DNA from 2 places in the Pontibacter kalidii genome. Region 2 is predicted to be linked to the other one. Evidence: riboswitches for the same ligand, from Rfam matches in the RefSeq annotation. Region 2 holds a riboswitch; the other holds the start of a gene.
What was found. Region 2 has a riboswitch for S-adenosylmethionine ahead of OH144_RS02505 (phosphoadenylyl-sulfate reductase). Riboswitches for the same ligand answer to the same signal wherever they lie in the genome.
Positions count from the first base shown of each region.

Region 1 (4,210 bases), 1.5 Mb from region 2:
GCCTCCCTGGTCATCTCCAGCATCTCCATGAAAAAGCAGGACAAAGCAGGAGTCATCACCTTCTCAAACAAGATAAGCAACATCTTGCCCGCACAGCGCAAGTCGGATCAGCTGCGCCGTATCCTGGAGCTGCTCTACAACCAGAAAACGCTGTTCCAGGAAACCGACTTCGAGCGGCTTTACGCCACTGTGCGCCATACGATAAAACAACGCAGCCTGCTTCTGCTCTTCACCAACTTCGAGACGCTGAACGGCGCGCAGCGCCAGCTGCCCTACCTGCGGGCGCTGGCTAAGAATCACCTGCTGGTGGTGATCTTCTTCGAGAACACGGAGCTGCACAGCCTGCTGCACCAACCCGCCACCAGCACCGAGGAAGTATACACCAAAGCCATCGCCCAAAAGTTCAGCCACGACAAAAGGCAGATCGTGAAGGAGCTGCAACTGCATGGTATTCACGCCATCCTCACCCCGCCAAAAGACCTGACGGCGAACACGATTAACAAATACCTGGAGCTGAAGGCCCGCGGTTTGATATAAAAAAGGGAGACAAAGCTTGTCTCCCTTTTTTGGTTAGGTTAGTAAAGTTAGAATAGTGGCGTGTATAAAGGTGAGAGTAAAAATTTTTCGATAGCGTTAGTTTTCGTTATACTTTTTAAAATGGAGTACTGATACTTAGCTCCTGTACTTACACCGCCACAGCCTGCTCTGCCGCAGGCTGCTTTTGCAGGTACTTATCTACGAAAGGCGTATAGATGGCCAGCAGGCTGAACAGCAGCAACAAGTACAGGTACCAGGCCGAGGACCAGAGGTCCAGGAAGTTCAGCTGCCCGTTCGAAAAGCTGACCAGCATCAGGATCTGGGCACCATAAGGCAGCAGCCCCTGCACCACACAGGAGGCAATATCGAGCAGCGCGGCGGTTTTGCGTTTATCTATACTATACTCCTGGCTGATCTCCTTCACCACCTGCCCCGTCACGACGATAGAAACCGTGTTATTGGCAATGGCCGTGTTCGTGCCCCCTACCAGCGACAGGATGCCGACCTGTGCCGAGCGAAACCCGCTGGCGGCCTTGCTAACTTTTTTCAGCAGGAAGGCAATGCCGCCCGCCTCGCTGACCATCCGGGCCAGCCCGCCCGTGAGCATGGAGAGCAGGAAGATCTCGGTCATACCCGTGAAGCCCTCGTAGACGCTTTTGCCAAAAGCCAGCACCTCCAGTTGGCCCTGCCACAGCCCTACAGCTCCGGAAGCCAAAGTACCCAGAATGAGGACCACAAACACATTTATGCCTGATACAGCCAAGGCGATGACCAACAGGTAAGGCACGATCTGCCAGAAATTAGCCGCCTGCAGTTCCGGGAGCTGCGCCTCCACCGCTCCTGCCGTGTTCCAGCCTGTGAGGAGCAACAGCACCACCGTAACCAGGGCAGCAGGGCCAGCGATCAGGATGTTTACCCTAAACTTGTCGCGCATGCTGCAACCCTGTGTTTGCGTGGCGGCAATAGTGGTATCGGAAATAAAGGAGAGGTTATCGCCAAACATGGCGCCTCCCAACAGCGCGCCCAGCAGCAAGGGCATAGACGTTTGACTTTGCTCGGCGAGCCCCACCGCGATAGGCGCTAGAGCCACAATAGCCCCCACCGATGTTCCCGTGGCCGTTGACAGGAAGGCCGCCAGCAGAAATACGCCAAGGCCCAGGTACTGTACCGGCAGCACGCTCAGTCCCAGGTTTACGGTAGCATCCACACCGCCCACAGCCTTTGTTACCGTGGCAAAAGCCCCGGCAAGCAGGTAGATCAGGCACATGGTGATGATCTTGGAATCGCCGCAGCCCCTGATAAGCGCTGCTACCTTGGCCTCTGTGGAGCCCCGAAGTAGAAAGAAGGCGGAGATGATGCCCAATACCACCGCCACCGGTGCAGGCAGGGCATAAAAATCGTTTAAGAAAATGCCTGCGCCTAGAAAGGTGAGCACAAACACCAGGAAAGGCACCAGGGCCCAACCGCCAGTTTTTTGAATATGTTGCATGTAAACGATAGAGCGGGAAGCAGGCACGAAATGCTTAACGGCGACTTTGGCTTCTTACGCCCCTAAAATGGAAATCTTAATGTCTTTGTTAGTGTGGAAGCCCCTGCGGTTTGCGCCAAGGCAGTTGTAGAGGAGTATAGCCTTTAACAACAACAATAACAACAACAAGCAGGCTTAGGCGCTGCTAGTGCGGTAAAGACACGGGATATAAAAACGGGAAGCTGTTGTAGTAAGCGCATGAAGTTAAATTTATAGGTCCCAAATTGGGCAGGTGTTAGCACCTTTACGGCCGGGGCCGTGGTTGCTAGAGGTTCGCTGAGCCTGCTCTCTCCCCTCTTCTTTATAAATCTTGCATAAAGATACTGCAAAGGTAAAGCCAGCACGGCTAGAAAATCAAACCCGGAGGGGAAGTTCTCCTAAAGTTTATACTTCTAATCCTGATAGTTCAGTGTTAGAACTTGCATCTAAAGTTAATTTCCCACAAGTTTATACTTCAGAACACACTATCCCTGACAATTCACATGAAATTCACCTCTACGGCCCTTTTCGCGCTGCTCCTGGCCAGCGCCAGCCTCTACAGTTGCTCCCCCAACCCTTACGCCAGCACCAACCGTGCGCATAAGAAACAGCTGAAAGCCTATACGAAACAGCTGCGCACCGTGCCCGCCATCAACCCAAAGGAGTCGACGCTGCCACTTGGCGAGCACTGGGTAGGTACTACCAACTTCAGCATGCGAAAGGCTAACTATGTCGTGATCCACCACACGGCCCAGAACTCAACGGAGCATACGCTGAAGACCTTTACCATGCCAAAAACGCAGGTTAGCGCACATTACGTGATCGGCCGCGACGGCAAGGTATACCACATGCTCAACGACAACCTGCGCGCCTGGCACGGGGGCAATAGCCGCTGGGGAAATAACACCGATCTTAACTCCTCCTCCATCGGCATTGAGCTGGATAATAATGGAGCCGAGCCTTTTGCCGAAGCACAGATCAACAGCCTGCTGGAAGTTTTGGCGATGCTGAAGGAAAAGCACAACATACCTGCCGAGAACTTCATCGGCCACTCCGATATTGCCCCGGTGCGAAAAGTAGACCCGAACGAGACGTTCCCATGGAAGCGGCTGGCGGAGCACGGTTTCGGCCTGTGGTACGATGAGGGCGTAGTGGAGCAGTACCTGCAGCCGGCCGCCCCGATTACGGTGCTCGACAGCACCGGTACAGCGCCCGTGCTTGTACTGCAGCCCCTGGATTCCGTCTCTACCATTCCGCCGCACTTTAACCCCAAAGAGGCGCTCCGCATCATTGGTTACGACACCCGAGACATGCCCGCCGCCATCCGTGCCTTCAAGCTCCACTTTGTACAGGAGGAGGTGAACATGGAGCTGACGGAGAAAGACAAGATCATACTTTACAACCTGTACCAGAAGTACTTGTAGGCTGGCGCCGGCATCCAGCCGGTGATGCAGGGTGTGCGGCGAGTCTCCAGACTCGCTGTAGACAGTGCAGCGGGAATAGCCTGTTTTATACAGCATCGGCCCCGGCAGGAGAACCACTACTCTCCCACCGGGGCCGGTGCTCTTATACTTTATAGATCGATTTGCGATTAACCCACCCCTGAGAGCTGCGCTCGCTAGCTCAAAACTCGCGTTTTGGCTAGTCCAGAGGAGGGGAATTTTGCAAAAGAGCAGGTGATTTCCCCACCTTGGAGGGGTTAGGGGTGGGTTTACACCTGCACTGCATTAGATACTGCAACTTGGGTTATATACTTTATAGAGTCAAGCACCCAGGCTATACTTTAACCTTCTAACTCTCTAACTCCTAAACTTTCTAACTCCTAAACTTTCTAACTCCCAAACTCTCTACGCCAGCAGGTTCCAGATGTACTGCAGGATCAGCCCGGAGATGTAGGCGCCGTATGTACCCACTGCGTAGCCCAACACGGCCAGCAGCACGCCCACCGGGGCCAGATAGCGGTTAAAGGCCGCTGCCACGATAGGTGCCGAGGCCGCACCGCCAATATTTGCCTGGCTGCCCACCGCCACATAAAAGAACGGTGCCCGTATTAGACGCGCCACCACCAGCATAATGAGGATGTGAAAAGTAATCCAGAAGGCGCCCACCAGGAACAGTTTCGGGTTGTCCAGCACAGCGCCCAGGTCCATGCTCATGCCGATGGTG
Region 1 covers NZ_CP111079.1:2,109,638-2,113,847, forward strand. The annotation lists gene OH144_RS09055 (DUF58 domain-containing protein) at 1-537, shown strand, start outside; gene OH144_RS09060 (Na+/H+ antiporter NhaC family protein) at 686-2,026, opposite strand; SAM riboswitch class I at 2,273-2,375, opposite strand; gene OH144_RS09065 (N-acetylmuramoyl-L-alanine amidase) at 2,548-3,468, shown strand; gene OH144_RS09070 (DUF819 family protein) at 3,892-4,210, opposite strand, start outside.
Region 1: another riboswitch for S-adenosylmethionine. It lies ahead of OH144_RS09060 (Na+/H+ antiporter NhaC family protein); the one in region 2 lies ahead of OH144_RS02505 (phosphoadenylyl-sulfate reductase).

Region 2 (4,210 bases):
GCCAGTAAGCTGCAAACCCAAAAGCTCGCAGATGAGTTTGCGGGGCTCCTTACTGCTGAACTACCTCCTGCTCCTGCTGCTAGCAAGTACAGGTCTGCAAATCCAAAGCAAAAAACCATGGATGGCAACCGAACAAGCCGTGCCCCAGCTAACAGATTTTGAAATGGAAAGCTTGGATAATGGCGTGACCAAGTATAGTAACCAGGAGGTGCTGGTGTACTTGAAACCTGTGCAGGCCTTTTACTCGACCGAGCACCACCCGCTCATTTGCTGGGAAGGGAGCGGCTATACATTCCGGCAGGTACAGCAACGGCAGGTTGGCAGCAACACGGTGTATGTGGGCGAGCTGCAAAAGGGTAAAGACACGCTGTTTACGGCCTGGTGGATGGACAATGGCCAGCACCGCACCATCAACCAATGGGACTGGCGCACCAGGATGCTAAAAGGAGAAGAAAAGTATAAAATGGTAAACGTGACGGTTGCACAAAAGCAGGAGCTACACCGGGCTATCCGCTCGGTCATGCACCAGATCCGGACCTCGCCGGAGGCAGCCTCCCCAAATAGCCTACACATAGCGGTAGCTGGTGTAAAAGAATGAAGGGTTCGGGTAAAGATCGAGCATGTCCATAAAAACAACGCCCCCTCCCGTACTTTCTGTCTTTTTACCCCCTAACCCTCCCCCACCCCTTTCTCGTTTAATAGCACAGCAATTAACCATTAAAGTTGAAGGCCTATGAACACCCTACCTGTCAACTGGCTTACCGAGGGGCTGCTGGATTTTGAGTACAAGAAATACCTGCTGCTGGCCTACCTGCAGGCCGCCAAAACCGAGTTTGGCAAACAACGCCTCTACCCGATTTTCTCCGATCTGATCATGCATTACCGCAATCTCAAGCAGGTAAAGGAGCACAAGCAACTGGTGTACGAGTCTTTCCCGCAGCGCATCAGCCGCGCCGACTTCGAGAAGCTGGAGCTGGTGTATGAGAAGATCGTGCAGGACGATGAAACAATGGAGCAAATAGAGGAGATCATCCAATATGCCACGCCGCTTTTCAGCCAGGCGCTGGAGGAGGGCAAAGAGCTGTATGATTTCGTGGAGCGCCACCTCGAGATCACCCCGGTGGGCATCACGCCTATTTACCACAACGAGGGCTACCTTTTCCTGGAGAGTTTACCCGGCAAGGAAACCCGGGTGTACAGCTACCACATCACCGTTTTTGAGAATACCTACGAGAAGTACAGGGGCATTAACACACAGCACCTGCAAACCGTGCGCCGCGGCCTGGCCCTGACGCATGAGCACCTGAAGGCGCAGCTGATAAAGGAGCGGAAGGAACTGCCAAACCCGGCCACCTTTGCCGCCGTGTCTACCTTTCCGGTACCGCTGGAGCAGTCGCTGCTGCCCATTGCCAAGCGCTCGCTGGTAAAGTACGTAACCAGGCTGGCAGGCTGATTTATCGCCTGTTTCAGAATAAATTACGCACAAAATTTACACAGTTCAGAAAAATATGTAATTTTGCATCATTAGTAAAAAGGACGGTAACGTCTGTAAAAGATTTATAGAGAAGAGGCGAGAGAATAGGCTCCCTGACCCTCTGGCAACCTCCCAAGTCGGGGAAGGTGCCAAATCCTATCCCGGCTGGTCCGGGGCATATAAATAGACAACGCAATGCAAACCTACACGAACACACCAGCACCAAGTATAGCCCGCCGTGGCCTCACCACTGCTCAGGCTACCATTATTCCCAATACTGCCCGCACCATGCAAGGGTACTGTTGCTGCTGTTGTTGTATGTGCTGATCGAAGCACCTCCTCACCTTGCTCCTTCCCTGATTTGAATCAGGCTTTGCTGCGGAGCAGCAGCAAGTGCAGAGCATCCTTTGCCGCTGTACCTGTAACAGGTGGAGCAACGGCAGTATTTAATCGAAAACTGTATTTAGCAGTCCAGTTTATCACAGATTCAAACTTTTAGCTATATGGATTTATCACAGGAACTTCTGGCCCGGCTAGACTCCTTGCGCGCTGCCATGGCCGGTTTGCCGGCAGCTGAGGGCCTGCGCTACCTGGCGGAGGAGTTCAGCGGCAACATCGCCTTCTCTTCCAGCCTGGGTATTGAAGACCAGCTCATTACGCACCACATTTTTGAGCAGGAATTGCCGATCCGCGTGTTCACCCTCGATACCGGCCGTCTCTTTAACGAGAGCTATACCCTGCTGCACAAAACAAACCAGCGTTACAGAAAGAAGATAGAAGTATACTTCCCCAGGCACGAGGCCGTGGAGCAACTGGTGAACGAAAAGGGCCCGATGAGCTTCTACAACTCCATCGATGACCGCAAGCAGTGCTGCTATATCCGCAAGGTGGAGCCCCTGAACCGTGCCCTGCAGGGCGTGCAGGTATGGGTTACCGGCATCCGCTCCGAGCAATCGGGCGCGCGGCAGGAGCTGCAGCTACTGGAGTGGGACGAGGCGCACCAGCTCATCAAGTATAACCCGCTGCTGCACTATACTTTAGACGAGGTATGGGCAGCTGTAAAAGCACTGCACATCCCATACAACCCGTTGCACGACAAGGGCTTCGTGAGCATTGGCTGCGCCCCGTGCACCCGTGCCATTGCCGAGGGCGAGGACTTCCGCGCCGGCCGCTGGTGGTGGGAGGATAACTCAAAAAAAGAGTGCGGGCTGCACGCCAGATAAGTTAGAAAGTTTACAAGTTAGAGAGTTGGGGAGTTTAGGAGTTAGAGAGTTGGGGTTTACTGATACCGAACCACTAATAACTAACAACCAATAACGAGCAACGAACAAAGATATGACAAAAAGATACCTGGATTACCTCGATCAGCTGGAGGCAGAGGCGATCCACATTATGCGCGAAGTAGCGGGGCAATTCGAGAAGCCGGCCCTGCTTTTCTCCGGAGGCAAGGATTCCATCACCTTGGTACGCCTGGCCGAGAAGGCTTTCCGCCCTGGCAAGTTCCCGTTCCCGCTGGTGCACATCGATACCGGGCACAATTTCCCGGAGGCGATCCGCTACCGCGATGAGCTGGCCGAGCGCCTGGGTGAGAAACTGATCGTGCGCAACGTGGAGGAAACCATTAAACGCAAGAACCTTTCGGAGCCGAAGGGCCGCTATGCCAGCCGCAACGCGCTGCAGACCCATACCTTGCTGGAGACCATCGAGGAGTTTGGTTTTGACGCCTGCATTGGCGGTGCCCGTCGCGACGAGGAAAAGGCCCGCGCCAAGGAACGCATCTTCTCGGTGCGCGACGAGTTTGGTCAGTGGGATCCGAAGCGCCAGCGCCCCGAGCTCTGGAACATCTACAACGGCCGCATCACCAAAGGCGAGAACGTGCGCGTGTTCCCGATCTCTAACTGGACCGAGCTGGACGTTTGGAACTACATTAAACGCGAGGGAATAGCCCTGCCAAACATCTACTACACCCACGAGCGCGAGTGCCTGGTGCGCGACGGCAAGCTGATGGCCTGGTCTGACTTTATTTTCCAGGAGCCCGACGATGTGGTCGTGACCAAGCAGGTGCGTTTCCGCACCGTGGGCGACATGACCTGTACGGCCGCTGTGGAAAGTATAGCCCACGACATTGATGGGGTAATTGCAGAGATTCTGGAGTCAAAGATAAGTGAGCGCGGCGCCACCCGCATCGACGACAAACTGTCGGAGACAGCGATGGAAGACCGTAAGAAAGGAGGATACTTTTAATGGACATACTACGATTTATTACTGCCGGCAACGTAGACGACGGCAAGAGCACACTCATCGGTCGCCTGCTCTACGACACCAAGCAGATCTTCGCCGACCAGTTGGAAGCCATCGAGAGCTCCGGCCGCGTAAATGAGGACGGGCAGGTAGACCTTTCCTTACTTACGGACGGCCTGAAGGCGGAGCGCGAGCAGGGCATCACCATTGATGTGGCCTACAAGTACTTCTCCACTGAGCGACGTAAGTTCATCATCGCCGATGCGCCGGGCCATATCCAGTATACCCGCAACATGGTAACAGGTGCCTCTAACTCCAACCTGTCCATCATCCTGGTAGATGCCCGTAAGGGCGTGCAGGAGCAGACACGCCGCCACTCCATCATCTCCTCGCTGCTGGGTATCCCGCACCTGGTGATCTGTATTAACAAGATGGACCTGGTAGGCTATGATGAGCAGGTATACGACCAGATTGTGGAGGACTACAAGCAGTTTG
Region 2 covers NZ_CP111079.1:596,128-600,337, reverse strand. The annotation lists gene xrtN (exosortase N) at 1-598, shown strand, start outside; gene OH144_RS02510 (hypothetical protein) at 734-1,453, shown strand; SAM riboswitch class I at 1,555-1,660, shown strand; gene OH144_RS02505 (phosphoadenylyl-sulfate reductase) at 1,978-2,697, shown strand; gene cysD (sulfate adenylyltransferase subunit CysD) at 2,810-3,718, shown strand; gene OH144_RS02495 (sulfate adenylyltransferase subunit 1) at 3,718-4,210, shown strand, end outside.